Regions from separate parts of the Gordonia sp. B8661-1 genome, predicted to be linked through region 2. Evidence: predicted binding sites of a transcription regulator. Region 2 holds the regulator's gene; each other region holds the start of a gene.
The links. Region 2 encodes LexA, which represses DNA repair genes until DNA is damaged. Its sites were predicted from a motif close to CGAACANNTGTTCG; they were not measured.
Positions count from the first base shown of each region.

Region 1 (10,330 bases), on a different contig from region 2:
CGGCGCCACCGCCGCCGAGCGTGGCGATCGCGGTGTTCACGCCGATGAGCGCGCCCTTCGCGTTGACGAGCGCACCGCCCGAGTTGCCCGGGTTGATGGCGGCATCGGTCTGGATCGCGTCGATCACCGAGGTGGTGCCCGATTCGCGGGAGGTCGAGACCGGCCGGTTCAGCGCGCTGATGATGCCGGTGGTTACGGTGCCCTGCAGTCCGAGGGGCGCACCGACCGCGATGACGTCCTGGCCGACCGCGAGATTCTTCGACGTCCCGATCTCGATGGCCTTCAGGTCATTGCGGTCCACCTTGATGACGGCGATGTCCGAGATCCGGTCGAAGCCGAGCACTTTCGCATCGGCGCGCGAGCCGTCGTTGAAGTTCACGACGACCTGTCCGGGCCGGGAACCGCCCGCGCTGATGACGTGATTGTTGGTCATGATGACGCCGTCCTTGGACAGGATGATGCCCGACCCCTCACCGGCCTGCTGGCCGTCGGTGACATCGAGTGACACCACCGAGGGCAGCACCTTGGCGGCGACATCCTGCACCGACCCCGCGGGAGCAGGCACCTGCGCCGCCTGACCCGCCTTCGGGTCGCCGCCGATCGGCCCCTGCGACGACGTCGAGGACGACTCGTCGTCACGGTCGGCCACCTGGGCGCCGACCACGCCACCGACACCGCCGGCCACCAGGGTCAGCATCAGCGCCCCGGCGAGCAGTGCCGCCTTGCCGCCACCGCCGGACCTCCGCGGCCGAGGGTCACCCGGGTGCGGGGCACCGCCGTGGGCCGGGTTCCGTCCGGCGAACTGCTGCGTGCCATAGGGGCCCGCGTCGTAGGGCGAGGTGCCCTGCGGCCGTGGCGAACCGTAGGCCGGCATGCCGTAGGGGTCCTGCGCACCGTACGACGACGGCACCGCACCGAAGCCTCCCGTCGACGGCCCCGAATCGGATTGGGCACCAAACTGATCGGGCGCACGACCATAGGTCTCCCCGTAGGACGGGGTGCCCGGTGCGGGCGAGCCGAACGTGCCGCCCGGCGACTCATGGGATCCCCCGGAATGCGGTGCACCGCCGGAGTATCCGGGATACGCGCCCGGGTACCCGGCACCGGAGGATCCGTCACCGGGGCCATATCGTCCGGGATCGTCGGTGCCCGATCCGCCTGCTCCACCACTCGTCATAGTCGTCCTCACCTCGTCGTCGTCCCGGCGAACGTCCCCCGCCGGCCTACTGTGGTCTCCCACAGACGGCCGCCGCCCGGCCGGGCTTACACGCTGGTATTTCCTCACCCTAGGGGATCGACCACCGGGCGCGTGCCCCGAAACCGCGCCGTCGTCATCCCGTCCTAATGACGAATGACGCGCGGCGAAGGTTCCTCAGGGGTTGCCCTGCCGGGCAATGTCATTCGGATGAGCGCACCGCCGAGCTCCGACTGTTCGGCCCGAACCGTGCCGCCGTGGCGCGTGACCACCTGCCGCACGATCGCCAGGCCGAGCCCCGAACCCGGCATCGATCGCGACTGCGTGGCCCGGTAGAAGCGCTCGAAGACCAGGTCACGGTCCTCCTCGGGGATGCCCGGCCCACCGTCGGCGACGGTCAGTTCCGCCGTGCCCGCGTCGACCTGCCGCAGATCCACCAGCACCGGTCGGCCCGGAGGACTCCACTTGGCGGCGTTGTCGAGCACGTTGAGCACCGCCCTCGCCAGACCGTGATCCTCACCGAAGACGTACCAGGGCGTCAGCGTGGCCACGAACTCGATGTCGCCGCGCCTGCGCCGCACCCGTTCCAGCGCACTGTTGACCAGATCGACGAGATCGACCTCCTCGTGCACCACCTCGGGGGCGTCCTCGCGCGCGAGATCCACCAGATCGCCGACCAGGGTGGACAGTTCCTCGATCTGCGCCATCACATCCGAGCGGAGTTCGATCATGTCGGCGGCGGGCACCTCCGGGGCGCCCGGTTCACCGGCGGCGATGAGCAGTTCCAGATTCGTGCGCAGCGAGGTGAGGGGTGTCCGCAACTCGTGTCCGGCGTCGGCGACCAGCCGGGACTGCTGATCCCGCGACTCCTCGAGCGCCCGCAGCATCGTGTTGAAACTCTCCGTCAGGCGGGCCAGCTCGTCGTTGCCGGTCACCGGGATGGGTCGCAGATCCTGTGTGCGCGCCACCCTTTCGGCCGCCCGGGTGAGCCGGGCGACGGGTCTCAACCCCGCCCGGGCGACGGTGGTCCCGGCCAGTGCGGCCAGCGCCACGCCGCCCCCGCCGACCACCAGCAGCACCCAGGCCAGGCGTTTGAGCACGCGGTCGGTGTGCAGCAGGCTCTGCGCCAGCACCAGCGTGTTGCCGTCGTCGAGTTTGCGGGCCAGCACCCGCTGGTTGTTGACCGTCCGCAGGGTCTGGACGCCGGTGCCCGCCGCGTGCGCGATGGACTGCTCCGGCTTCTCGAACGGCACCGCCCCGATCAGGTAGCTGCGGCCGTCGGGGCGCACCAGGGCCAGCGAGATGTTCGTCGAGAACACCGTTCCGGTCACCAGGGATTCCGGCCGCTCGTTGAGAACCCCGCTGCGCGCCAGCAGGTTCATGCCGTCGGCGCGGCTCTCCAGTTGGGAGTCGACCTCGTTGTACATCGCCCGGTAGACCACGAAGTAGGCGGCCGCGGCCATCAGGCTCACCGAGACCAGCACCACCGTCGCCGACAGCACGGTCACGCGGGTCTTCAGCGACACCGCGCGCGTCAGCGGCATCGGCGGCCGCATGTCGTCGAGATATTCGCGCCTGCGTCCCGGAAGCCTCGAGCGCCATCCGATTCCGTTGCGCCCCAGTGGGGTACGCCGGTCGCGGGTGTCGGTCCCCTCGCTCACCGCCCGCGGTCACCCTCGGTCACGGCGGAGTCTCCCGCAGGACGTACCCCACACCGCGCACGGTATGGATGAGCCGTTCCTCGCCGTCGGCCTCGGTCTTACGCCGCAGGTAGCCGACGTACACCTCCAGGGCGTTGCCGGAGGTCGGGAAGTCGTAGCCCCACACCTCCTCCAGAATCCGGCTGCGGGACAGCACCCGCCGCGGATTGGCCATCAGCATCTCCAGGAGCGCGAACTCGGTCCGCGTCAGGCTGATCGCGCGCTCGCCGCGGGACACGTCGCGCGTCACCGGATCGAGGGTGAGATCGGCGAAGGACAGCGTCTCCGAATCGGCACCGTCGTCGGGTGCAGCGCGGCGCAGCAATGCGCGCAGCCGCGCGAGCAATTCCTCGAGCGCGAAAGGCTTCGGCAGGTAATCGTCGGCCCCGGCATCGAGGCCGGACACCCGCTCGGACACCGAATCGCGCGCGGTGAGCACGAGGATCGGCAGGTCGTCGCCGGCCGAGCGCAGACGCCTACACACCTCCAGTCCGTCCAGGCGCGGCATCATCACATCGAGAATCACCAGGTCAGGACGCTCGGCGACGATCTTCTCCAGGGCTTCGAGCCCGTCGGCGGCGATGTCGACGGTGTAGCCGTTGAACGTGAGCGACCGCCGCAGCGACTCCCGTACCGCCCGATCGTCGTCGACCACAAGGATGCGCATGTCTACAGTCTTATCCCCATCTGCTGAGACGTGTCTGAGACCCGCCCGAAAACGCTCGATGACCGAGGCCGGGGTGCACGTACTTACTGGTGAGTAATATGCTGGCGGTTACGTTGTCGGGTTCGGCCGTGTCGCGGCCATTCGTGGGTAGGAGCAGCCGATGTCATCGATCTTCATCTCGGGCGGAGCAGCAGGCATCGGACTGGCGACCGCCGAACGGTTCGCACGTGAGGGCTGGACCATCGGCTGCTACGACGTGAACCCGGCCGCCCTCGACGCCGTGCGCGCGGCACACCCGGACTGGATCGTCGGCGAACTCGACGTCCGCGACCCGAAGCAGTGGGCCGACGCCCTCGCCGACTTCACCTCGCACACCGGCGGCACCCTCGACGTCCTCGACAACAACGCGGGCATTCTGGTGGCCGGACCACTCGACGAGATCACCCCCGACGACGTGAAGCGGCAGATCGACATCGACGTCCTCGGTGTCACCCTCGGCGCCCAGGCCGCCTTCCCCTACCTGCGCGCCACCCCCGGTGCACACCTGGTGAACATCGCATCGGCCTCGGCCATCTACGGCCAGCCCGACATCGCGACCTACAGCGCGTCGAAGTTCTACGTCGCCGGCCTGACCGAGGCACTCGAACTCGAATGGGAACCCCACGGCATCCGGGTCGTCGGGATCTGGCCGCTGTGGGCCAAGACCGCCCTGGCCGACAACGACGCCAAGACCACCCGCACCCTCGGCGTCCGCATCACCCCGGACGAGGTGGCCGAAAAGATCTGGGAGAGCGTCCATCCCACCACCAACGACCTTCGCCTGCACCGCACCTCGTACTCGGTCGGCACCCAGACCACGGTGCTGGCCAACCTCGCCAAGATCGCGCCGAACTTCGTCGTCCGGCAACTCAACAAGTTCCTGGCGCAGAGCTAGAATCGGGCCGGCTGCGGGCGGTCCCGCTGGGCGTGGCGACCTCACTTGACGATCGAACACCTGTTCGATATAGTGGCGGTATTCGCAGGTCATGGCATCGGGGGGTGAACCATATGACCGCATCGGTCGAGCCGTCAGCATCGTTGGTTGAGGCGTATGCGCAGTTGGAGTCATTGCTCGATGTGATTGCCGCGGGGTCCTCGCAGGTGTGTTCGGAAGCCGAACTCGTAGGGCTGGCGGAGCAGCATGAGCGCCTGTATCGGCGGATGGCGTTCTTCGGGCATCAACGCGTGATGGACGTGTCCGATCGTGATGCTCATCGGTCGGCAGGCTGTCGTTCGGTGCAGGACTTTATGTTTACGCGCCTACGCATCACCGACTTCCGCCGTCGCATGGATGCGATGAGCGCACTGATGCCCACCTACACCTTGCAGGGCGAGGTGAAAGAACCCGAATGCCCCGACACCGCAACCGCATTGGCCGAAGGCGCCATCAACCTCGATCACGTCGGGGCAGTGCTGGACGTGCTGAAGAAGCTACCGGCGGCGGTGTCGGTCGAGGACCGGCAAGCTGCGGAGTCGACGCTTGCTGAGTACGCACGAGAGTTGACGCCCAAGAGCATCCGGCAAGTGGGTGCGCGGATACTCGCCCATCTCGATCCCGACGGATCCATGAGCGATGAGCGGGATCGGAAACGTCGGCGCCGGTTGTCGGTGCTCGACCCCGATGTGCAACAGATGTCGAAAATCTATGGGTACCTCGACCCCGAAACCCGGGCGATGCTCGATGTGGTGATGGCCGCGTGGGCGGCACCGGGCATGAACAATCCCGACGACGACCAATCCCCGGTCGGACATGTCGGCGAAGCCGACCCGGAACGACTCAAGGAAGCCGCGCAACGGGATTCACGCGGTGCAGCCGAACGCCAGCACGATGCGTTCAAGGCGCTACTGCGGTGTGCTCTCGATGGTGGTGTTCTCGGCAAGAGCCATCGTGGGTTGCCGCCGCACTTGATCATCAAGATCACCGAATCCGAACTCCGCGAACGCGCCGGACTCGGCCACACCACCACCGGTGCCGATCTACCCATCGGTGATGTGATCAAGTTGGCGGCCGAATCCCAGATGTATTTGGCGGTGTTCGCCGATCACACCAACGAGCCGTTGTATCTGGGTCGAGCCAAACGATTGGCGAATCAGGCCCAGAGGTTCATGAGTTTCGTCCAGTACGGCGGATGTTCGGTGCCGGGCTGTCCGCGACCGTTCTCGCACACCGAAATGCATCACGCCGAACAGGATTGGACCGACGGCGGGACCACCGACGCCAAGACCATGGCACCCGCGTGCCCGCCGCACAATCGATTGGTCGGCCCGAAGACTGGGCAGTTATCGACCATCAAAATCCGCACCGGGCCCGACCGAGGACGCTACGGCTGGCTACGCAACACCACGGGAGTTCCGCCCGACACACCGCGAACCAACCACATCCACCTCGTCGACGAACTCCTGACACGACGCCGACAGCCACCAGAGACGGCGCAACCACCGACCATCGTCGACCTGGACGAGCTACGGCGACAACGCATTCTCGCCGCCGGCTGGGACATTCGGCGCATCGAGATCCGCGAGCCCGGATCATGAGAGCATCGGATTCCCTAGCGGACGGCGGCTCCTCACCCGCAACCGGGGAGAGCCCGCGCCGACCGGCTGCGGCTGGAAGGCTGACTCCGAGCACGTTCCGCTCAGCCGCCGTTGAACGCGGGCTGATACCGCCGGCACGGTTGTCCGCGCAGTCCGTCGCACGCACCGAGCGGCGCCGGGGCACGCATGCCCGGGACGATCGGCAGCACCAGCGACGATCCGCCGCGTCCGAGAGCGATGGTGTCGACGACGCGGCCGCCGGTGCGCGGGGTGTCGAAACGCCACAGCGGCCGGTCGCCGCCGGGCGCGGTGATGATCACCCGGATGCGTGATCCTCTCCGGAACGGATGGGCGATGGGATCGAGCGCGATCCGCACCGTCTGCAATCCCGGTTCGAGGGGACGCCGCGCGGTCCAGTCACGCGCCGGAAACAGCGGTGTCGCCGACGAATTCACGTCGCGCATCGACGCGCGGAGGTATCCCGACGTCACATACGTCTCGCGGCCGTCGGGACGGACCTCGGTGATCGTCGCCTGCAGATCCGTGTCGCTCGCCGACGATCCGAGCCGGAGGTCGAGGCTCGCCGGACCGACCGCGACCGCGTCGGATTGTCGTGGTGCGCCGAGGAATCCGACGCCGCTGCGACCGGGCACCGGCGCCCACCGATACGGTGGCATCGGCCGCCACGGCAGCTGGGATGCGCCCACGATGTCGAGGGTGCCGCCCGGACGCACCGCCGGGTCGGGACGGAAGGAGACCGTCGACGGCACACCCGGCGCGCCACCGAGCCGTCCACCGGCGTCGAGTGCGAGCCGTGTCCCGGAACCCACCGACGCGGGCGGCCACGATCCGAAGCCGGCCGACCAGCGGGCCGATATGGTGCCCGGCAACGGCACCCGCGGGTCGGTCCCCGACCCGAACAGGACCTCGACGCGCGGATCGCGGGCGAAGACAGCGCGGGCCGCCGCGAGTGTCGGCGCAGCCGGATGCCGGGCGGTGACCACCGGCAGCCCCGGTGATCGGGTGCTGTTCAGGTAGATCGCCGAGAATGCCGCGGTCAGGGCCGGACTGACGGGCGGAACACGCTGCGCCACAAAGATGTTGAGGAACTCATGCCAGGGGCCGGCGATCTGCGGGCCGAGTCCGTCGAAGTGGCCGCCGTTGACGGCCTTCACCCAGACATCCCGATTGCCGCGCAGGCGGTCGATGACGCGGGTCCACTGCGGTCCGGTCTGTTCGTCCTGCAACGCACCGCCGAGAAACACCGGAACCGTGATCTTCGGCGCCCAGTGGGACGGCGACCGGTGCTCCAGCAACTGCGGGTCACGGGTACGCAGCGCCGCCATCATCGCAACGGCGTCCTGCGTCTGCAGCCGCAACCGCTGATTGCGGGCGCAGACGCGGTCGCCGCGCCGGATCAGCTCACGGGCGACGGGCTGACCACCGCCCGGGGCGGGAGCGGCGTCGTCCTGCCGCTCCCGCAACCACGAATGCGCGAACCCGGCGTTGAAGATGCCGCCCGGAAAGCCGGTGGAATACAGGTCGTCGGTGAGGCTCAGCGGGGCGATGGCGGCCAGGTGCGGCGGGCGCGTACCGGCGACGAAGATCTGCGAGATCGCCGAGAACGACGCCCCCACCATGCCGACCCGGTGATGGGCCACCCACGACTGTCTGCCCACCGTCTCCACGATGTCGTAGCCGTCGTAGGTCGTCGGATAGTCGAACAGATCGAAAGCCCCACCCGAACAACCACTTCCACGCATCTGCACGCTGACGCTGGCGAAACCGGCGAGGGGCGCCACAAAGGAACCGAGAATGACACCGCTCGACGGTGCGAGCAGGTCGGGACGCCGGGCCACAGCGGACACCGCACCGGGTACGAACTCGCCGGGCGCCGCCGTCTGGTAGCCGGAGTACTCGACGACCGTCGGGAACGGACCGTCGGCCATGGTCTTCCCCGGCGGGAGTCGCACCATCGCGGCGAGGCTCACACCGTCGCGCATGCGGATGTAGTTCATACCGGGCCGCAACGGCTGACGGTAGGCGGACGGTGGTGGTGGCTTCTCGCCGTCCAGAACGGCAAACCCGTTGCCCCGCAAGCCATTCACCTCGAAGTGATATCCGGGACCGGGCGGGAGTTCACGCACCAGGAAGGACCCCAGCCGGTCGACCCGGCCACGTCCGGCGATCCGGCCCGTACCGTCGCGCAGCACCACACCGGCGCCCGGCGGACCGTCGACGAGATAGGCCTGCGTGACACTCCCCCGCCCGTGACCGGCGCCGGACACGGCCTCGGCGGGGCTGGCGACCAGTACCCAGGTCGCCGTGATCACCGCGACGATCGTCAGTGCGGCAATCGATCTCGGTGATCCGTGAGCACCGGGCCCACCCCAGGCATACCCCACCGCCCGACCTTACGACGAACTATGCGGACGGCGCAGCGCACCGCAGCGAAATCGGGTGCAGGTTGGTCCGAACGGCTGTCACCCGTTGGGGTGCCTCCGCTGCGGCGCGGTGGGCAGCCGCCACCCGAACGCCAGACCGGCCAGGCGAAGTCCGGTGGCCACCACCGCACCGACGACGAGCCAGATCCACGACGGGATCGTGCCATACGTGCCGCCGACGGCGACGACCGTAGCACCCAGCAACGCGGGCACCGCGTAGAGGTCGGAGGGCTGCAGCAACAGCGGGATCTCGTTGGCGAGGACATCGCGCAGGATGCCGCCGCCGATCGCGGTGAGCAAACCGACCAGCGTGGCGGCGAACGGACTGGCATCGACGTCGATCGCGATACCCGCGCCGCTGGCCGCGAACAGCCCCATGCCGATGGCGTCGAGGATCAGCACACTGCGCCGCAGTTGGTCGAAGGCCGGATGGAAGAGAAAGACGACGAAACTGGCCGCGGCGGCCACCGCGATCGGTTTCCAGTCCTGCACGGAGGACGGCGGCGTGATGCCGAGAAGGACGTCACGCAGGATGCCGCCGCCGACACCGGTCAGCACGCCGACGACGATGATGCCCCACAGATCGAAATTCTTGCGTACGCCGAGCAGCGCACCGGACGCGGCGAAGACCGCGATACCCACGTCGTTGAGGATGTCGAGCAGCACCCGACCATGGTGTCATCCCGCGGTGATCTCGATACGGCGCCTCGCTCCGCTCGGGGCCTACTCGATCAGCGGACAGGGCAGGCAGGGCGCCGCCACGACCGATCAGCGGCGGACAGGGCGGCGGCACGACCGATCAGCGGGCGGGCACGCGGACGGATGGGTCGCCGGTCGAGTAGTGGCGCGCGAGCGCAGCGAGCCCGCCACGTATCGAGACCCCACCCAACGCCAAGGACCGCCCCGGGAAATCCCGGGACGGTCCTCGACACGTCATGGACGCCCCGACCGCGGTCAGGGGCGACGAGGGTCGCTCAGCGGCGATCCAGGTCGATGATGCCGGCCTGAGCGGCCTTCACCAGGCGACGGGGGATGCGCTGTGCGACACCGTTCACCTTCACCTCTTGCAGTGCGGGGTTGTCCGCCTTCCACTGCGAACGGCGGCTGCGGGTATTGGCCCGCGACATCCGGCGCTTCGGTACAGCCATGGTTGAGCCCTTCTCCTACCAGTACAAAGTCGTGTTCGTGGGTCCGGCGCACGACGCCGGGCGTCCCACTGATCTGCGTGCCGGCCGACTACACAACCGCGCTGGACACGGCCGCCGGGCGTGGCACACAACCACACCAGACTACCGGTGGAACCGCCCAGCACCAAAACGGTGTGCGACCGGCCGGACCCACACGGGTGGCCGGTTACGAATCCGCCCAGATGGCGACACCGAAGAGGGCCACGAACAGTACGCACACCACGAGGCCGAGGACACCGAGGATGATGCCGGCGAGCGCCATCCCGTCGCCGCGCTTCATGCCTCCCGAGTTCGCGATCTCGCGCCGCGCGAAAAAGCCCAGGACGATGGCGACCACCGAGAACACGGGGGCCGCGAAGAAGCAGAAGGCGAACGCGGGTGCTGCACAGATCCCCAGGACCAACGAGGCGATCGCGCCGCCGGAGTTGGTCGGTGCCGCATATCCGTATCCGTATCCGGGCTGACCGTACGGTGACTGACCGTACGGCGACTGGGCGTACGGCGACTGACCGTAGGCCGGCTGCCCGTACGCGGCCTGGGCCGACTGTCCCGACGGATCCTGA
Region 1 covers NZ_JCAHRL010000001.1:457,656-467,985, forward strand. The annotation lists gene AC4JJG_RS02145 (S1C family serine protease) at 1-1,177, opposite strand, end outside; gene AC4JJG_RS02150 (HAMP domain-containing sensor histidine kinase) at 1,342-2,751, opposite strand; gene AC4JJG_RS02155 (response regulator transcription factor) at 2,876-3,562, opposite strand; gene AC4JJG_RS02160 (SDR family oxidoreductase) at 3,723-4,496, shown strand; gene AC4JJG_RS02165 (HNH endonuclease signature motif containing protein) at 4,610-6,136, shown strand; gene AC4JJG_RS02170 (CocE/NonD family hydrolase) at 6,238-8,469, opposite strand; gene AC4JJG_RS02175 (trimeric intracellular cation channel family protein) at 8,620-9,246, opposite strand; gene rpmF (50S ribosomal protein L32) at 9,555-9,728, opposite strand; gene AC4JJG_RS02185 (DUF4190 domain-containing protein) at 9,934-10,330, opposite strand, start outside.
Region 1: AC4JJG_RS02165 (HNH endonuclease signature motif containing protein) is a predicted target of LexA. The motif match lies at 4,550-4,563, and genes of this name have one in related genera.

Region 2 (10,330 bases):
GGTTCGCCGTTCCGGGATCGGAATTCCTCTCCTACCTCGAACTCTGGGACTATCTCGCAGAGCAGCGAGCAACATTGTCCGGCAACCGTTTCCGGCGTCAATGCGAGAAGGAATTCCTGCATTTCCTGCGCATCCGGGAGTGGCAGGAGCTCCACCGCCAGCTCACCCGGATCGTCACCGACCTCGACTGGCCGGTCACCGAGACCGAGCGCGACGCCGACGCGATCCACCGATCGATACTGTCCGGTCTGCTGTCCAATATCGCGGTGCGCAACGGTGACAGCCGCGAGTACACCGGTGCCCGCAACACCACGCTCGCGATCTTCCCGGGATCGGCACTGGCCAAGAAGCCCCCGGCATTCATCATGGCCGCCGAGATCATCGAGACCGCACGGTTGTTCGCCCATACGGTGGCGGCCGTCGATCCGCTGTGGGTCGAGAAACTGGCGGGCGATCTGGTACGGCGTCAGTACAGTGAACCGCACTGGTCGGGCAAACGTGGCTCGGCGATGGCCTACGAGCGGGTGACCCTCTACGGAGTCACGCTGGTCGCGCAGCGTCGCGTGCCGTTCGGCTCGATCGATCCGGTCACCGCACGCGACATGTTCATCCGGCACGCACTGGTCGAAGGCGACTGGCGGACCAATCATGCCTTCTTCGAACACAATCGGGAACTGCTCGAGGCCGCCGGGGAGGTCGAACACCGGGCCAGACGCCGCGACGTGGTGATCACCGAGGACCAGCTCTTCGACTTCTACGACGAACGGGTCGGCGCCGACGTCACCTCCGCACGCCATTTCGACACATGGTGGAAGAAGACTCGACGCACGCAACCCCACCTGCTCGACCTGACGCCCGAGGACGTCGCAGCGGACATCAGCGTCGCGGACACCGACTTCCCCGGCGTCTGGCAGCAGGGCGACACACGGCTCGAGCTGCGCTACCGATTCGAACCGGGCGCCCCCGACGACGGTGTCACCGTGGTGATCCCGCGCCCCCTCGTCGATCACGTCCGTCCCGCTGGCTTCGACTGGTCGGTCCCCGGCCTGCGTTCCGAACTCGCCACCGAACTGATCCGGTCACTGCCGAAATCGCTGCGCAAGTCAATGGCCCCCGCACAGCGATTCGCCGATCTGGCGTTGTCGCGCCTCACACCGCGGGCCGAACCGCTCACCACAGGTCTGGCACGTGAACTGTCGGCGATCACCACGATGACGGTGTCCCCCAAGGACTTCGATATCGACAAAGTGCCGCCGCATCTGACGATGACCTTCGCCGTCGCCGACACGGACGGACAGATCATCGCCAGCGCATCGTCGCTGACCGAGCTCCGCGCACGTTTCACCGATGCCCCGGCCACCGGCGAGCGGACTCGTTCGGTCCACACCTCCTGGACCGCCGACGGCATCGGCACACTGCCCGCCGAGCGTCGACTGACGGTCGCCGGGCAACAGGTCACCCGCTATCCCACGCTCGATGTCGTCCCGGGTCCCGGTGGCGCCCCCGCCGTGAGTCTCGCGGAGGCCACATCGGCCGCCGACCGGGACCGGCGTATCGCCGACGCGATCGTGGTCCTGCTCGATCGCGCTCTGCCCGTGCTGCCGAAGAAGATCGTGTCCACCCTGGACCCCGCCGGACGTCTCGCGCTGAGCCAGAGCCCCTATGGCAGCGTCGACGATCTCGTCGCCGATTGCACCCGCCGCGCCATTCGTGACGCCCTCGCGGGCCGCGACCTGTCCGGCGTGCGATCTCCGGAATCATTTCGCGCGCTGACCGATTCGGTGCGCGACGAGGTGTCGGATGCCGCGCCGGCCTACTTCACCGCCGCGATCGACGCCCTGCGGCGCGTGTCGCCGGTCCGTGCCGCCATCGAGGAACAGACCGGCACCGTGGCCGCCGATGATGTGGCCGAGCAGCTCGATCACCTGATCTTCGACGGTTTCGTACGCGACACCGCACGCACACATCTGGAGCGACTGCCGCGCTACCTCGACGCCGCGACGTCACGCCTCGACGATCTGCCACTCGCCCCCGCCCGGGATCGGGCCGGCCTCGATGCCGTCGACCGGGTCATCGCGTACTGGAATCAGCGCCTTGCACAGCTCCCCGCGGCACGTCGCGACGCGTTCAACGACTTCGCGCAGTGGTTGGTGGAGGAACTTCGCGTCGGCCTCTTCGCGCAGCGTCTGGGCACCGCGTATCCGATCTCGGAGAAGCGCGCCCTACGTGCCCTCGAGCAGTTTCGCTGACGGAATCGCGGCGGACCGCCGCGCCCGCCTCAGTGGACGGAGTCGCCGGCCGGAGCCGACTCCGTCTGGAGGTCGTCGATCTCGCGCTGAAAGTCTTCGACCGACTCGAACGAGCGGTACACCGACGCGAATCGCAGATACGCGACCTTGTCGAGATCACGGAGAGGCCCGAGGATCGCCAATCCGACCTCGTTGCTCGGGATCTCGGCCGATCCCGACGCCCGGACGGTGTCCTCCACCTGCTGGGCGAGCAGGGCGAGTGCGCCCTCTTCGACGTCCCGACCCTGGCAGGCACGACGCACGCCTCGCATGACCTTTTCCCGGCTGAACGGCTCGGTCACGCCGTTGCGCTTGACCACCGACAACACGGCGCTCTCCACGGTGGAGAAGCGCCGGCCGCATTGCGCGCATGCCCGACGCCGGCGGATGGCCTGACCTTCATCGGTGACTCGCGAATCAACGACCTTCGTGTCGTCGTTCTTGCAAAACGGACAGCGCATGTCGTCCTCACGCACATCTCGGGACACGCCGGCGCAGCGAATCGACGGTGCGCCGTGCCGGTTTCCGGCTGGGCCCTCTGTCACGAGACTACCGTCCTATCGGTTCCGCTCCGTCCTCAGTGGTCTCCGTTCAGTGGTATGCGGGAGTCACCAGCGCCTGTCCGACACGCAGACCGGAGGACGACAGGTCGTTGCGCGCCATGATCTCCTCGATGACGGTCTGGCGGGGCATGTCCGGCGCCACCCGGTCGGCGATCGAACTCAGCGAATCCCCTTGCCGCACATGCACCACCTCGGTGCCGGCCGGAGCCGGGGCCACCGAGGCCGCATAGTTCGAGCCGACGATGCCCACGACCCACACCATGAGAGCCAGGCCCACGCCGACCAGCACGGCCACCGCGGCGGCACGACGGCGTGCGACGACGCGCCGATCGACCGCCGGTGCGGCGCAGCGCGTGCCCGCCGGACGCCGCGCCACGGCGGGCGATGCGCCGACCGGGCGGCGGTCGTCCGGACGCCGGGCCTCGGTACGAGCGCTGCCGCGCGGACGGACCGAGGGCCCCGCGGGCACGAAGGTCGACGGGGCGCGCCGCGTCCGCGAGGCGGGTGCCGGGATCTCGAACTCGGCCGTCCGTACCGGCGACGCCGGGACGCGTCGTGCGCCGGACGGGGCTGCGGGGCTCATCAGCGTTGCGGTGCTCATCGTGCTCTCCTGTGCTCGGGTCGATGATGTCCGGTCGAACAAACGTCTTATCGAACATCTGGTCGATGGAACCTATGTTCGATTTGTAGCACGCGGCACCGACAAAGTCCCGCAACACGTCGAACAAATGTTTGAAGACGGTCGTTCGTTCGGCTACTCTCGGGCACACCGGGAGCTCGGGGACGACCCCGATCACCTGCGCAGACCGACTTTCCAGACCCGTCAGACCTGCAGAATCGTCCGAGAAGGGACTGAACACGATGACCGACAAAACCGGCGGCCGGAGTCGCGGAGGACGCGATTCCGACACGAGCCCGGACGCCCCGATCGCCGACCCGGAGGCCGCCGAGGCCGCGCTGACCCCCCGCCAGCGCGGGGTGCTCGACTACATCCGCAAGTCGGTTCGCGAGCGCGGTTACCCACCGAGCATCCGCGAGATCGGCGACGCGGTCGGGCTCACCTCCACGTCCTCGGTGGCACACCAGCTCCGCACCCTGGAGCGCAAGGGGCTGCTCAAACGCGACCACAACCGGCCACGCGCGGTGAACATCCAGGACGGCGACACCACGCCGCCCGATGATTCGTCCACCGGAGCCGAGCTGCCCACCCCGACGTTCGTGCCGGTGCTCGGCCGGATCGCCGCGGGCGGCCCGATCCTGGCCGAGGAAGCCGTCGAGGACGTGTTCCCACTCCCCCGTGAACTCGTCGGCGAGGGGTCACTCTTCCTGTTGAAGGTCGTCGGCGAATCGATGATCGACGCGGCGATCTGCGACGGCGACTGGGTCGTCGTCCGTCAGCAGAGCGTCGCCGACAACGGCGACATCGTCGCGGCGATGATCGACGGCGAGGCGACGGTCAAGACGTTCAAGCGCAAGGACGGTCACGTGTGGCTGATGCCGCACAACCCTCTGTTCGACCCGATCCCCGGTGATGACGCTGCCGTACTCGGCAAGGTCGTCACCGTGATGCGCCGGATCTGACAGACCCTTTCAGCCCAGAGCGTCTCGCGCGGCGGCGCGGGCCTCGGCGGCCGACGCCGCCGGGAGCGCCGCCGTCGCGGCCGCTCGGCACTGATCGAGGGTGACCTCGGCGAGCCTCGCCCCCACGGCGGCGGCCGCGGTGGGGGCCGCGGACAGCGACGACACACCGAGACCGACCAGCACGCAGCCCAGGACGGGATCGGCGGCCGCCTCGCCGCAGACACCGACGCGTTTGCCGGCAGCGCTTCCGGCCTGCGCCACTTCCGCCACAAGCCGGAGCACCGCGGGCTGCCACGGATCGGTCAGAGTGGCCATGTCCGCGGACATCCGATCGGCCGCCATCGTGTACTGCGTCAGATCGTTGGTGCCGATCGACACGAAGTCCACCTCCGCGAGAATCTGCTGCGCCATGATCGCGGCCGACGGAATCTCGATCATCACGCCGGGTACCAGTCCCCGGGCGCGGACCTCGGTCGCGAACGCCGCGGCCTCGGCCGGTGTCGCGATCATCGGGGCCATCACCCACGGCGCCGACGCGGCACCCTCGGCAGCGGCCTTGATGGCATCGAGCTGGGTGGCGCGTATCTCGGGGTGCGCCAGCGCGATCCGGTCGCCGCGGACACCCAGCGCCGGGTTCTCCTCACGAGGCTGATCCACGAATTTGAGGGGTTTGTCCGAACCCGCGTCCAGCGTGCGGATGATGACCTTGCGACCGTCGAAGGCGTCGATCACCTCGCGGTACAGCGACGCCTGCTCGTCCACCGTCGGCGCCTCCGCACGGTCGAGGAAGGCCAGCTCGGTACGGAACAGCCCGATCCCCTCGACCGGACGGTCGGTCGCCGCACGCGCGGACTTGCCGTCGGCGACGTTCGCGAGGATCGCCACCTCATGGCCGTCGGCGGTGCGTCCGGGCCCCGACCACGCGGCGATCTTCTCGGCGTTCCGGCGGCTCTCCTCGATCGCCTCCGCGGCGGTCGCCGGATCGACGCCGGTCTCCACCGTGCCCTCGGTGCCGTCGACGAGAACCGGTGTTCCCGCGGGGATCTCGGACAGCCCGGCCACGGCCACCACACAGGGGATGCCGAGCTGCCGCGCGATGATGGCGGTGTGGCTGGTCGGTCCGCCGAGCCGGGTGACCAACGCGATGATGACCGCCGGATCCAATCCGGCGGTATCGGCGGGCGCGAGGTCGTCAGCGAGCAGCACCGACGCCTGATCCGGTTCGGGCACACCGGGTTCGGGCTCACCGAGCAGCTCGGCGATCACTCGGTCACGGACGTCGTTGAGGTCGGTGACGCGTTCGGCCATCAGCCCGCCGAGCTTGGTGAACATGGCGGCGAACTGTTCGGTGGCGGCGGCTGCCGCGGCGGGCGCCGGCGTGCCCTTCGCGATCAGGGCCGTCGCGGCACCCACCCAGCCCCGATCCTCGGCAAGTCCGGCGGTGGCCGCGAGAACCTCGCTCGCCGCACCCGTGGTGCTGCTGGCACGGTCACGCAGCCGGGAGGCCACCGTTGCGGCGGCGCTCGTGAACCGCTCCGCCTCCGCGTCCCGCTGATCCTCGGCGACCTCCGGTGCACCCTCGGGGTCATAGGTCGGGCGGACCCCCGGCCGGACCGCAGGCCCGTAGGCCTTCCCGCCGACGACCGGAGTCCCGTTCAGCACATGCTTCGCAGCCACAGCACACCCTATCTCCCGACCCGTTCCCGCCCCGGTGACCTGCACACGCGCCTCCGCGTCCGCGCCGTCCTCCGAGATACGACCAATCGTGATCCAGCTTACAGATAATCCTTGACGAATCCACATAGACAGGCGTAAACACAGAGGTATCAACATTCAAACCCACACGAACACACGGTTTGAGTCCACTATGCCGGTCCCCGACCCCGAGGAGGCGCCCATGTACGCCGAGGAGCGGCAGCAGGCGATCGCCGATCAGGTCCGCACCCACGGCCGGGTGTCGGTGTCCGGATTGGCCGACGCCTTCGCGGTCACCAGCGAAACGGTTCGCCGCGATCTCGCGGTCCTCGAGCGAGGCGGACATCTCGAACGCGTACACGGCGGTGCGGTGCGCTCGGGCACCACTCCGTCAATCGGTGAACTCGGTGTCGACGAGCGCACGGTGGAGAACCCGATCGCGAAGGCCGCCATCGGCCGGGCGGCGATGCGGTTCCTGCCGTCCGACGGCGGGTCATTGCTCATCGATGCCGGCACCACCACCTACCAGGCCGCGCTCGAGATCCCTCGGGACCGTCATCTGAACGTCATGACGCACGCCATTCCGATCGCGGCCGTTCTCGCCGTGCACCCGACGATCAGCCTCCATGTGATCGGCGGCCGCGTCCGAGGCATCACGCAGGCGATGGTCGGCACCGACACCGTCGACGCACTGCGCCGGCTCCGCGTCACGACGGCTTTCGTCGGTACCAACGGCATCAGTTCGGGACACGGACTGTCCACCCCCGATCCTGAGGAGGCAGCCGTCAAGAGCGCCATCGTCCGTGCAGCCGAACGTGTTGTCGTACTGGCGGATTCGTCGAAGGTGGATCGTGAGGAACTGTCGTCCTTCGCCGGGCTCGACCGCGTCGACGTCCTCGTCACGGATGCGGTGCCCGATCCGGCTGCGGCGAAAGCCTTCGACGCGCGGGGAATCGAGGTGGTGATCGCATGACGACCTCGTCCACCACGCCGGTGATCGTCACCGTCACGGCGAATCCGAGTATCGACCGGACCATGGAACTGTCGGCACCGCTCCGGCACGATGCGGTGCAGCGTGCGGTGGCGGTCCGCGCCGAGGCGGGCGGCAAGGGCATCAACGTTGCGCGTGCCGTGTCCCGCGCCGGGATGCCGACTCTCGCACTCCTCCCGGCATCCGCGGGGGATCCCCTTCTCCGCACGCTCGACTCGGTGGGACTCGATCACCGCACGGTCCCCGTCGCCGATGCGGTGCGCTCCAATCTGACCCTCGTCGATCCGGACGGCACCACCACCAAGGTCAACGCACCCGGTGCCCCGATGACGACCGCCCAGGCCGACGACCTCGTCGATCTCGTGGTGGAGTCCGCGCGCGGTGCCCGGTGGATCGCACTGTGCGGCTCACTGCCGCCCGGTCTGCCCGACGACTGGTACCGCACCGTCATCGACGCGAGCGCCGCGCTCGGATGCCGCGTCGCGGTCGACACCTCGGGTGCACCGCTGTCGGCAACCGTCACCGGCCGCGTCGACCTCCTGAAACCGAACGACGAGGAGCTGGCGCAGGCGACCGGCGCCGATCCCGCCGTCCTCGCGTCCGCTATCGACCGCGGTGACCACGAACCCCTGATCGATGCGGCCCGCGTACTGGTCGAGCGGACCGGTGCCGCGATCCTCGCGACGCTCGGCGCCGCGGGCGCGCTCCTGGTCACGTCGTCGGGCACCTGGTTCGCCACGCCACCGCCGGTCACCCCGCGGAGCACCGTCGGTGCCGGTGACGCCTCCCTCGCCGGCTACCTGCTCGCGGAATCGGCCGGCGCGAGCGAACCGGAGCGACTCCGCCTCGCGGTCGCCTACGGTTCGGCCGCCGCAGGCCTGCCCGGTACCCAGCCACCGGGCCCCGAACATCTGCGTCCCGACGACGCCCAGATCACCGAACAGACCGCCTGGCCTAAGGAGTCCCGATGACCGAACGGATCATCTCCGTCGAGACCGTGAGCCTCGACGTCGATGCCGGCGACGACCCGGCCGCGGTGATCGCCCATCTCGCCGAGGCACTCGCCGATGCGGGATACACCGATGACGCCGCCCAATTGACCCGCGCGGCCATGGACCGCGAGGCGAAGTCGGCGACCGGCCTGCCCGGCGGTATCGCGATCCCGCACGCGCGCACCGCGGCCGTGTCACGCGCCGGGCTCGGGATGGCACGGCTGTCGAGGCCGGTGGACTTCGGCGCCCCCGACGGACCGGCCGACATCGTGTTCCTGATCGCGGCACCCGACGGCGCCGCGAGCGAGCACATGAAGCTGCTGAGTTCGCTGGCCCGCGCGCTGGTGCGCCCGGACTTCGTCGCCGACCTCCGATCCGCCGAAACACCGGAGCGCATCGTCGAACTGGTCGACGAGGTCATCTCCCCCGCTCCGGCCGGCGGTTCCGGTGCCGCGGCCGGCGCGGCACCGCCGGCAGCCGCGGCGGCGGCCGAAGCCCCGTCCGGGCCCGCCACAGCGGAATCGGCGGACTCCCGGTCGAAGCGCCCGTCGATCGTCGCGATCACGGCCTGCCCCACCGGCATCGCACACACCTACATGGCCGCCGACGCCCTGAAGTATGCGGCGGAACGGGCGGGCGTCGACTTCGCGGTGGAAACCCAGGGCTCGTCGGCGACCACGCCGTTCGCCTCGGACGTCATCGCGAACGCCGACGCCGTCATCTTCGCGACCGACGTCGGCGTGAAGGGCCGCGATCGCTTCCGCGGGAAGCCCGTGATCGCTTCCGGGGTGAAGCGGGCGATCAACGAACCCGACACCATGATCGCCGAAGCCGTTGCCGCCGCAGATGATCCGAAAGCCTCGATCGTCGACGCGGGCAGCGGAGCCGACACCGAGAGCACCGGTTCCGGCGGCGGCGTCGGGATCGGCGGTCAGATCCGTCAGGCCCTGATGACCGGCGTGAGCTACATGATCCCCTTCGTGGCGGCCGGCGGGCTGCTGATCGCTCTGGGCTTCCTGCTCGCCGGGTACGAGATCGCCAACACGACGCTCGACCAGGACGGCGCCCTCAGCGACGGGTCGTTCATCGCCTTGCAGAACACCCTCTGGGATCTTCCGTCGGGCGGCCTGCTGCAGTACCTGGGCGCGGTGAGTTTCGCCGTCGGCTCCCTGGCCATGACGATGCTCGTGCCGGTGCTCTCCGGCTACATCTCCTTCGCGATCGCCGACCGGCCCGGTATCGCTCCCGGATTCGTGGCGGGCCTGGTGTCCGTGGCCGTCGGCGCCAGCTTCATCGGTGGTCTGGTCGGCGGTCTCATCGCCGGTGTCGCGTCACTCTGGATCTCACGAATCCCCTTGCCGCAGTGGGCCCGTGGCCTGCAGCCCGTGGTCATCATCCCGTTGCTGGGCAGCATGGTCGTCGGCGGAATCCTGTTCATGTTGCTCGGCAAGCCCCTCGCATGGCTCACCGATCAGATGACCGACGGCCTCAACAGCATGTCCGGTGGCTCCGCGATCGTCCTCGGGATCGTCCTCGGCCTGATGATGTGCTTCGACCTCGGCGGGCCGGTCAACAAGGCCGCCTACCTGTTCGCGACAGCGGGTCTCGCCGGCGGCACACCGGCACAGCTGGAGATCATGGCGGCGGTGATGTGCGCGGGCATGGTGCCGCCACTGGCCATGGCGCTGGCGACGGTGATCCGTCCCGGCCTGTTCACCGCACCGGAACGCGAGAACGGCAAGGCGGCCTGGCTGCTCGGCGCATCCTTCATCTCCGAAGGCGCCATCCCGTTCGCCGCGACGGACCCGCTGCGCGTGATCCCGTCGATGATGGCAGGCGGCGCCTTGACGGGCGGGCTGATCATGGCCTTCGGTGTCGAACTGCGTGCACCGCACGGTGGCGTCTTCGTGTTCTTCGCGATGAACAACTGGCTGCTCTTCCTCGTCGCACTCGCTGCCGGAACGGTACTGAGCGCGTTGATCGTGGTGGCCGCCAAGCAGTGGACGACGAAGCAACCGGTCGCGACTCCCGCACCGGCGGCGGTTCCGGCCTGAGCCGGCATCCATCAAGTCACCCGAAAACCCAACCCCCACAAGAGGAGAGAAAATGCCCAGCACCACCGTCGCCGTCGGCTCCGCCGTCGGACTGCACGCCCGACCCGCCACCTTGATCGCCGAGGCCGCGGCCGCCGAGGACAGCCCGGTGACCCTGGCCGTCGAG
Region 2 covers NZ_JCAHRL010000003.1:301,531-311,860, reverse strand. The annotation lists gene hrpA (ATP-dependent RNA helicase HrpA) at 1-2,249, shown strand, start outside; gene nrdR (transcriptional regulator NrdR) at 2,279-2,749, opposite strand; gene AC4JJG_RS08885 (LysM peptidoglycan-binding domain-containing protein) at 2,880-3,452, opposite strand; gene lexA (transcriptional repressor LexA) at 3,713-4,432, shown strand; gene ptsP (phosphoenolpyruvate--protein phosphotransferase) at 4,442-6,109, opposite strand; gene AC4JJG_RS08870 (DeoR/GlpR family DNA-binding transcription regulator) at 6,330-7,100, shown strand; gene AC4JJG_RS08865 (1-phosphofructokinase family hexose kinase) at 7,121-8,089, shown strand; gene AC4JJG_RS08860 (PTS fructose transporter subunit IIABC) at 8,086-10,164, shown strand; gene AC4JJG_RS08855 (HPr family phosphocarrier protein) at 10,217-10,330, shown strand, end outside.

Region 3 (10,330 bases), on a different contig from region 2:
GTGCGGGCGGCCACCCCGATGGGCCCGGGCCGCAAACCCGCCTCACGGGCGGCGGTGAGCATCAGATCGATACCGGAGTTCACCCGTCCGGCGGCGTCGTGGCCGTCGCTCTCGTCGACATCGATCACCCGGCTGTCGACCACGTGGCGTCCCACGTCATCACGAGTGAGCAGGACGTAGTGGATCATCCCGGTGCCCGCGGACACACCCAGGGATGTCACCGTACTGTCGTCCTGCTTCTCGTTGGCCATCGTGGAACTGATACCCGTTGCTCCCCCGGCTGAAGTCGCGTCGATCTTCGGCCTGTACTTTTCGGGCCACGCCTGGTGGCGGCTCGCGTCGTCAGGTGCCGGATTGCACCCGTCGATCACACGAAACGTCGACCCTTAGGTCACGCAATGGTATCTATTGTAATCAATCTGTGCCCAAAGGGTCGATTGACGTGGCAAGCCAGAGTATGAGAATCCCCACTGAGGCCATGGTGGCGACATCAAAGAATCTGCTTCTGACCTGCAGTAATCCGATCCTCGCGGAGGGAATGACGGCGCGGAACACGGCACCGATCAGCAGAGCTGATCCGAATACGAAGGCACCGCGGCGCCAGCGGGCGTAGAGCACCAGGATCGCGGCGATGAGAACTCCGAGCATGACCAGCAGGTACGGGATCTGCACGGCGTACTGGCGCATGCGGCGAACCTTGCGGAGCCTGTCCACCCGGTTCGGCCGCTCGGACACCGTGCTCACCCGGCCGATCCGGCTCCGGTGCGTGCGGCGAGCTGGGCCTCGGCCCGCTCCACGACGTTGACGAGCAGGAAGGCGCGGGTCAGGGGCCCGACGCCGCCCGGGTTGGGCGAGACATGACCCGCGACGTCCCAGACCCCCGGTGCGACATCGCCGGTGAGACCGTCGGCCGTGCGGCTGACACCGACATCGATGACGGCGGCACCGGGCTTGACCATGTCCTCGGTGATGAGATGCGGCACGCCGGCGGCGGCCACCACGATGTCGGCGCGCGCGACCTCGGCCGCGAGGTCACGGGTACCGGTGTGACACAGCGTGACGGTGGCGTTCTCGCTGCGGCGGGTCAGCAGGAGACCGATAGGGCGGCCGATGGTCACACCGCGTCCGATGACGGTGACGCGTGCGCCGTCGATCGGGATGTCGTAGCGGCGCAGCAGGTGGATCACGCCACGCGGTGTGCACGGCAGTGTGGACTCCTTGCCGAGGACGAGGCGGCCCAGGTTGATCGGATGCAGACCGTCGGCATCCTTCTCCGGGTCGATGCGCTCGAGCGCGGCGTTCTCGTCGAGATGCTTCGGCAGCGGCAACTGCACGATGTAACCGGTGCAGGCCGGGTCGGCGTTGAGTTCGTCGATGGCGGCGTTGAGTTCTTCGGTGGTGATGTCGGCGGGCAGATCCTTGCGGATGGATGCCACACCGATGCGTGCGCAGTCGGCGTGTTTGCCCTTCACATAGGACTGTGACCCCGGATCGTCGCCGACCAGGATGGTGCCGAGCCCCGGCGTGATGCCTGCCGCGCGGAGTTTCTCCACGCGTGTGCTCAGATCGGTGAAGATCTCGTCTCTGGTGACCTTGCCGTCCAGTCGAATCGCGCTCACGGAGAACCATTGTTCCATCCGTCGCTGCGCTAGCGTGGATCGACGTGGAGCCGATCGTTGCCGACGACATCCGTGCCGCCCGCGAACGCCTCGGCACAGCCCTGCGACGCACCCCGGTGCTGTCCGGAAGCGTCGAGACCGTCGACGGCCCGGTCGATGTCGTGTTCAAGCTCGAGTACACGCAGATCGGCGGATCCTTCAAAGCCCGGGGCAGCCTCAACGCCGTGCTTCGGGCCCGCGCCGACGGCCGGCTCGGCGACGCCGGCGTGCTGGTGGCCTCCGGTGGCAACGCCGCGATCGCGGCGGCCCATGCGGCCCGGATCGTCGGCACCCGGTGCACCGTGGTGGTGCCGGAGACCGCGCCCGCGGTGAAGGTCGAGGCGTTGCGCGCACTCGGGGCCGACGTGCACCTGATCGGCGACCGCTATCAGGCGGCGGCCGATGCGGCCCGGACGATGGCCGGGGAGACGGGTGCGGTTCTGCTGCACGCCTACGACCAGCCGGAGATCGTCGCCGGCGCGGGAACCCTCGGCGCGGAGCTCGCCGAACAGGTCGACGGACCGCTCACCACCGTCGTCTGCGTCGGTGGCGGCGGGCTGCTCGGCGGTCTCGCCGCCGCACTGCGTCCCGGCGATCATCTCGTCGGCGCCGAACCGATCGGGGCGTCGACCCTGCATCAGGCGCTCACGGCGGGGCAGCCCGTTCCGGTCGAACTCGACAGCATCGCCTCGGACTCCTTGGGTGCCACCCGCCTCGGCGACATCTGCTGGGCCACCATCGCCGGGCGCCCGGAGGTGTCGAGTGTGGTGGTCCCCGACGACGAGATCGTCGCCGCCCGCGCCGGCCTCTGGCGCGACTACCGCATCCTCGTCGAACACGGCACCGCCACCGCCCTCGCCGCCGTCCGCACCGGCCGGGCACGTCCGGCGGCCGGCACCACCCTGTGCGTCGTCCTCTGCGGCGCCAACACGTCCCTCGCTCTGTAGGTCGGGTTCGCGCTCACCCATTCCGTTCCCGCTCACCCGATCCAATAAGCGGGAACGGAATACGGTCGCAGGAGGGACGCGAGACCGCCGACCGGTGGGCTAGCGTCTGCGGACATGCGACCAACCCGAGGACCTGCACTCACCATCATCGTGAGCGGCATCGTCGGTGCCGTGGTGTTCGGATGCGTCACTTTCGTGGTCGGCTGGCTGCTGCTGTTTCCCGGCGATCCCTTTAGCGGGGAACCCACCAGCGGATTGACCCCGGAAGGCGAAGCGGTCGGCAGGCAATTCACCACCGTCGCCGCATTCATGCTCGCCGCACTCGCGGCACTGTTCGGCTTCCTTCTCGGCGGTCTCGCCGGGTGGCTCGGTCATCGTCGTAGCCGCAGACAATCACACCCTCACCATTGAAATTGAGGTCTTTCCTAAATACATGCTTGAGCCAGTCCAGACAACCCCTGGCACTCAGTCTCTAAAAGCTCAATCCACCTACCTACCGACAGTCTCTGACCTATCGTCTCAACAAGCATCAACGAGCGAAAGAGGACGAACCATGGGACTTGGCGATCAGGTTGCGGCGCTTGCTACGAAGATAAGAAGCAACCGCGCAAGCATCTTGACAGAGGAAGCAACGAAGAATGCCTTCATCATGCCGTTCATATCCAATGTCCTCGGTTATGACGTGTTCGACCCCACCGAAGTAGTTCCGGAGTTCATCGCCGACGTAGGCGTCAAGAAAGGAGAGAAAGTTGACTACGCAATTTTCAAAGACGACCATGTTCAAATATTGATCGAATGCAAATCGATTTCCGACACCCTCGATCTTCGCTACGCCTCTCAACTATATCGGTACTTCTCCGTAACGTCGGCCCGGATCGCAGTCCTGACAAACGGCCAAGTTTATCAAGTATATACAGACGGCGACATACCGAACAGGATGGACGAGAAGCCTTTTCTCGTATTCGACCTCCTGGATATCGACAGGAATTTACTGCCAGAGATCCAGAAATTGTCGAAAGAGTCTTTCGACCTAGACTCGGTAATCAACGCGGCACAGGAACTGAAATACATCGGCGGAATCCGCAGAATTATCTCGAACGAAGTGAAGGAACCCACCGATGATTGGGTACGGTACTTCGTGTCGCGAGTCTATGACGGCAAGGCCACGCAGCGAGTCGTTGACCAGTTCCGCCCACTCGTCAGCAAGGCTCTTGGACAGTACATCGGAGCCCAAGTGAACGATCGCTTGAAAACCGCACTCGGCGAAGACGCGCCAGCGAGCGAAACACAAGCCACTGTCGCACCGCCTATCCCCACCCCCTCCGAAGTTGAAGGCCCTTTGGAACAGGCCGATCGCGACATTATCACGACAGATGAAGAACTTGAAGGATACAACATCGTTCGAGCTATCGCCGTCTCTGACGTTTCCCCCGAACGTGTCGTTCACCGCGACAGTAAGGCATACTTTGCAATACTACTTGACAATAACAACAGGAAACCAATAATCCGGCTGCACCTGAATGGCCAGAAGGTGAAGTTCGTAACCACTTTCGAAAACGGAAAAGACGCTCCTGCACGACATGACATCGACTCCGTAGTCGATATTTATAAAGTGGCAGAGAAGATTCGCTCCACAATCAGGAATTACGATGCAGCAGTCAGCGGTTTTACTGACCCTGAAACCTCTGGAATGCCAGAGTAACGATGGGTGCCGCTCCCTTGTTCGTTTCGCCATTCACGGACACAACGCGCTGCCACCACCCGCGACCTCGCCTCGTTCCCGCGACTTCGGCTGAGGTCGCGGGAACCAGGCGACGTCGCAGGAGTTGGCGGGGCCGTGCCCGATAGAGTGGAACGACCATGTTCCGCATCATGTTCTATCAACCCTGCATCCCACCGAACACCGGCAATGCGATCCGGCTGGCGGCGAACACCGGGTGCGAGTTGCATCTGATCGAGCCGCTGGGTTTCGGCATGTCCGACACCCAGGTGAAGCGCGCGGGCCTCGACTACCACGAGATGGCAACGGTCACAGTGCATCCCGATCTGCAGACGGCGTGGGATGCGTTGCAGCCGTCTCGGGTGTTCGCCTTCACGGCACACGCGAACCGCTATCACACCGGCGTCGACTACCGGCCCGGCGACGTCCTGTTGTTCGGCCCGGAACCGACGGGCCTGCCCGACGAGGTGCTAAATCAGCCGCAGGTCACCGACAAGGTGCGGATCCCGATGCTGGCCGGCCGGCGGTCACACAATCTGGCGAACGCGGCGAGCATCGTCGTCTATGAGGCGTGGCGGCAGAACGGATTCGACGGCGCGGTGTAGCGCTCGACTCGGTGCAGCACTCAGTCGATGCGGAAGCGTTTGGTCCGCGAGGTCGCGCCGCCGACCAGGGTGACCCGACTCTTCGGCACCCCCAGATGTGTGGCGAGGAGTTCGGCGACGGCCTTGGTGGCTTTTCCCTCGGTGGCGGGTTCGCGGACGAAGATCGTGAGCGAGCCGTCGGCCCCGGTCTCCACCAGCGGCCCCTTACGACTGCCCGGTTTCACCGTGACGACGATCTGCTCCGACATGCCGTCCACCCTATTGCCAGTCGCGGGATCGGGTGCCCACCCGGAGATCGAGCCGCTGCAGACGTTCGGCCACCACGGTCACCGCACCTTCGGCGTTCTGCAACCGACCGTGGATGAGCAATGCCGACGACGACTGCGCGATGTTCCGGTACCGCGACCACAACCCCACCGAACACACCACGTTCACCATGCCCGTCTCGTCCTCCAGGTTGACGAAGGTGACCCCCGAAGCGGTCGCCGGGCGCTGGCGATGGGTCACCGCACCGGCGACGACGACCCGGCTGCCGTCGACGGCGGCCAGCAATTCGTCGGCCGGGGTCACCCCCAGCGCAGCAAGCCGGGGACGCAGGAACTGGGTGGGATAGGAGGTGGGCGTGATCCCGGTGGCCCACGCATCGGTGGCGGCCAGCTCGACATCCGACAATCCGGGGAGAACCGGTGTGGGCGTGGCATTCTCGAGTGCCAGCTGATCGTCGCGGACCGTCGCGGCGGCACCCGCCTCCCACAACGCCTGCCGTCGCGACACCCCGAGGCCGTCGAAGGCCCCCGCACCGGCCAGCCCCTCGAGTTGACGCACCGTGAGGTCGGCGCGGCGCGAGACGTCGGTGACGTCCCGGTACAGGCCGTCACGGTTGCGGCAGTCGACGATCCGGTCCGCCACCTCCTCCCCGATCCCACGGACCGCGGCCAGCCCCAGCCGCACGTCGAGGCCGAAGTTCTGCAGATCGGCGTGGGTTACCGAGTTGTTGATATCCGGGCCGTGCACCGTGACACCATGTCTGCGGGCATCGGCCACCAACGTCTGGGGTGAGTAGAAGCCCATCGGCTGCGCCCTCAGCAGCGCCGCGCAGAACGCGGCCGGATGATGCAGCTTGAACCACGCCGAGTAGAAGACCAGCGACGCGAAACTCTGCGAATGGCTTTCCGGGAAACCGAAATTCGCGAAGGCCGACAGTTTCTCGAAGATCCGGTCGGCGGTCTCCCCGGTGATCCCGTGCAGCTTCTCCATGCCCTCGTAGAATCGTCTGCGCAGTCGTTCCATCCGTTCCGGCGACCGTTTGGACCCCATCGCACGACGGAGCTGATCGGCCTCGGTGGCGTCGAAACCCGCCACATCGACGGCCAATTGCATGAGTTGCTCCTGGAACAGCGGCACCCCGAGGGTGCGGTCGAGCGCCTTGCGCATCGACGGATGTTCCACCGTCGGCGGCTCGGTTCCGTTGCGCCGCCGGATATACGGGTGTACCGATCCGCCCTGGATCGGGCCGGGACGGATGAGCGCGACCTCGACGACCAGATCGTAGAAGGTGCGCGGCTTCAGTCGCGGCAGTGTGGCCATCTGGGCCCGCGACTCCACCTGGAAGACCCCGATCGAGTCGGCGCGGCACAACATGTCGTAGACGGCCTCCTCGGACAGGTCCAGGGTGGCGAGGTCGACGTGGATGTCCTTGTGGTCGGCGACCAGGTCGATGGCGTAGTGCAGGGCCGACAGCATGCCGAGGCCGAGCAGATCGAATTTGACGAGACCGATTGCCGCGCAATCGTCTTTGTCCCACTGGAGCACACTGCGGTTCTCCATCCGCGCCCATTCCGTCGGGCAGACGTCGGCGATGGGCCGATCGCAGATCACCATACCGCCGGAGTGGATGCCCAGATGCCTTGGCATGCCGAGGATCTCGCCGGCCAGGTCGGTGACGTCGGCGGGCGCGCTCTCCGGGTCGCGACTCCACGCATCCTGCTGACCGGTGGCATACCCCAGCGCTCGCGCCATGTCGCGGATCGCCGAGCGCCCACGGTAGGTGATGACGTTGGCGACCTGCGCACTGTAGTCGCGACCGTATCGCCGATAGACGTACTGGATGGCCTCCTCACGGCGATCCGATTCGATGTCCACGTCGATGTCGGGCGGCCCGTCCCGCTCCGGCGACAGAAAGCGTTCGAAGAGAAGGGCATTGGCGACCGGATCGACGTTGGTGATGCCCAGCGCGTAGCAGACCGCCGAATTGGCCGCACTGCCCCGGCCCTGACAGAGGATGTCGTTGCTCTTGCAGAAGTTCACGATGTCGGCGACCACCAGGAAGTACCCGGGAAAGGTGAGCGCCTCGATGATGGTGAGTTCGTGTTCGATCTGCCGGTAGGCACGCGGATGCGATCCCGGCGGACCATAGCGGCGCAACGCTCCCACCATCGTCTGCTCCCGCAGCCAGCTGGCCTCGGTGTAACCGTCGGGCACGTCGAAGGGCGGCAACTGCGGCGCGATGAGTCCCAGTTCGAACGCACAGTCGGCGGCCAGACCGGTCGCGTTGTCGATGGCATCGGGATGCCCGGGCAGCAGACGGGCCATCTCGTCCCCGCTGCGCAGGTGCGCACCGCCGACGCCGGGCAGCCAGCCGTCGATGGTCTCGATGTCGGTGCGGGCGCGCACCGCGGCCACTGCCGTCGCCAGCCTGCGCCTGCGTGGACCGGAGAAGTGCGCACCGGTGGTGGCCACCGTCAGCAGGCCGAATTCCCTTGCCAGATCTGCCAATACCGCATTGCGCTCATCATCCTCCGGCAGGCCCTGGGCGGTGAGTTCGACGACCAGATCGTCGCGGCCATAGCGGTCGACCATGCCGGCCAGCGCACCGCGGGCGGCCTCGGGACCACCACGGTCCAGCGCCCGCCGCACCTCCCCCTTCCGGCAGCCCGTCAGGATCAGCCAGTGCCCGGCTCCCTGATCCGGCAGCGCGTCGCGGTCGTAGCGGAGCAAGCCCTTCTCCCCCGCGACCATGTGCGCGTCGGCGATGGTCCTCGACAGTCTGCGGTAGCCCTCGCCGTCGCGGGCCAGCACCAGCAGGTGATCACCCGGCGGGTCGGTCACCCCGGTACGGGTGACATCCGGCTCCAGCGACAGTTCGGCACCGAACACCGTCGGCATCCCGTATTCCCTTGCCGCCTCGGCGAATCGGACGATTCCATAGAATCCGTCGTGGTCGGTCAGAGCGAGCGCCCCCAACCCCAGACGGTGCGCCTCGGCCACCATCTCCTCGGGCATCGACGCACCGTCGAGGAAGCTGTAGGCACTGTGCGCGTGCAGTTCCGCGAAGGGCACCGACGACGGTTCCCTGGTCAGCGGCTCGGCGCGATACGCACCCCGTTTACGGGACCAGGCCGGACTGTCGTTGCCGTCGCCGGGGCCGAACGCCTCACCCGGCCGGCCACCGTCCGGTGCTCGGCCGGACAGCACCCGTTCCATCTCCGACCAGGTCGGAGGGCCTTGATCCCATCCCACCCGCACAGATTATCGAACGTCTGTTCGACACACCAAGGGGCTAACGCCGGGACACGCCGATGTACGCCGAAGATGTTATTGCCATCCACGGATGTAAGTGTCAGTGTGTTGGGATGATGTTTCTTACCGTCCGGTAAGCAGCGGGGCCTTTCAGCGGGGGATGACGGGCCGTCATCTGCCGCTTTCACATCTCGGACAAGGACGCACAGCGCATGACCACCTACTTCGTCACCGGCGGTAGCGGATTCATCGGCCGCCGGGTCATCGAACGCCTGCTCACCGTCGAACCGGATGCCGAGATCTACGCGCTGGTGCGGGCCGGTTCGTTGTCGAGGTTCACCGAGATGCTCGCCGGATTCGATTCCGGCGATCAGGTGACGCCGGTCGTCGGCGACCTGACCGCGCCGGGACTCGCCTTGAGCCGCAGCGATCTTCCCGCCATCGACCATGTCATCCACCTCGCGGCCATCTACGACATGGCCGCCGACGCCGAATCGCAGCAGGCGGCCAACGTCGACGGCACCTCCCGGGTCGCCGACTTCGCCCTCGCCCGCGGCGCCATGCTGCACCATGTGTCGTCCATCGCGGTGGCCGGCGATTTCCGCGGCACCTTCACCGAGGACGATTTCGACCTGGGGCAGGGCCTGCCGTCCCCGTACCACCGCACCAAGTTCGAGGCGGAACGCGTGGTGCGTGAACGAGAAGGGTTGCGCTGGAGGGTCTACCGGCCGTCGGTGGTCGTCGGGGATTCGCGAACCGGCGAGATGGACAAGATCGACGGTCCGTATTACTTCTTCGGCCATCTGCGTGCCCTCGGCTACCTGCCCTCGATGCTGTCGCTGCCGATGCCCGATCTCGGCGGCACCAACATGGTCCCGGTCGACTACGTCGCCCACTCCATCGTCGCGTTGCTCACGACCGAGCCCGAGCGCAGCGGGCTCGTGTACCACCTGAGTGATCCGCGCAGGCGGACCATCACCGACATGTACAACGCGATCGCGCCGGCCTTCGGTGGTCCGCAGGGGCACAACGTGGTGCCGAACGCCGTCGTCGATCCGTTGGTGAAGCTGGCCGGGCGCGGACCGTTACGCCTGGGCCGCGACCTCACGGCAGCACAGCTGAACATTCCACCGGCGGTGCTCGACACCATGTCCCTGACAGTCGATTTCCGCTCCGACACCTCCGTATCCGTCCTGAGTGAGCACGGCATCACGCTGCCCGATCTCGAGGAGTACGGCCCTCGCCTGTGGACGTATTGGGCCGAACACCTCGATCCGGGCCGTCATCGCCGAGACGATCCACGCGGACCTCTGGTGGGCAAGAACATCCTGATCACCGGCGGCTCCACCGGCATCGGCAAGGCCACCGCGCGGATGTGTGTGGCGCGCGGCGCGAATGTGCTGATCGTCGCCCGCGACGCCGACGGACTCGAGTCCGCGGCCACCGAACTCGGCGCCACCGGAAGCGCGGACGGCGTCCCACCCGGCCGGGTGTTCACCTACCAGTGCGACGTCACCGACGAGAACGCCGTCGGCTCACTCGTCAAAAACGTTCTGGCCGAACATGATCACATCGACATCCTGGTGAACAACGCCGGACGGTCCATCCGCCGCGCGACGGTCAACGCCACCGAGCGCATGCACGACTATCGCCGGGTGATGGCGGTCAATTACTTCGGGGCGGTGAACCTCATCCTCGGACTGCTGCCGCATATGGTGGAACGCCAGTCGGGGCATATCGTGAACGTGTCCTCGATCGTGGTGCAGGCCCGTGGTCCGCGGTTCGGCGCGTACGCCGCGTCCAAGGCCGCACTGGAGGCGTTCAGCGACGTCACCGCCACCGAAACACTGTCGGACCACGTCACTTTCAGCAATGTGCGCC
Region 3 covers NZ_JCAHRL010000001.1:172,081-182,410, forward strand. The annotation lists gene AC4JJG_RS00800 (Hsp70 family protein) at 1-251, opposite strand, end outside; gene AC4JJG_RS00805 (DUF3017 domain-containing protein) at 415-687, opposite strand; gene AC4JJG_RS00810 (bifunctional methylenetetrahydrofolate dehydrogenase/methenyltetrahydrofolate cyclohydrolase) at 741-1,619, opposite strand; gene AC4JJG_RS00815 (serine/threonine dehydratase) at 1,673-2,605, shown strand; gene AC4JJG_RS00820 (hypothetical protein) at 2,720-3,016, shown strand; gene AC4JJG_RS00825 (type I restriction enzyme HsdR N-terminal domain-containing protein) at 3,159-4,307, shown strand; gene AC4JJG_RS00830 (tRNA (cytidine(34)-2'-O)-methyltransferase) at 4,466-4,930, shown strand; gene AC4JJG_RS00835 (DUF167 domain-containing protein) at 4,951-5,178, opposite strand; gene AC4JJG_RS00840 (error-prone DNA polymerase) at 5,189-8,449, opposite strand; gene AC4JJG_RS00845 (SDR family oxidoreductase) at 8,662-10,330, shown strand, end outside.
Region 3: AC4JJG_RS00840 (error-prone DNA polymerase) is a predicted target of LexA. The motif match lies at 8,463-8,476, and genes of this name have one in related genera.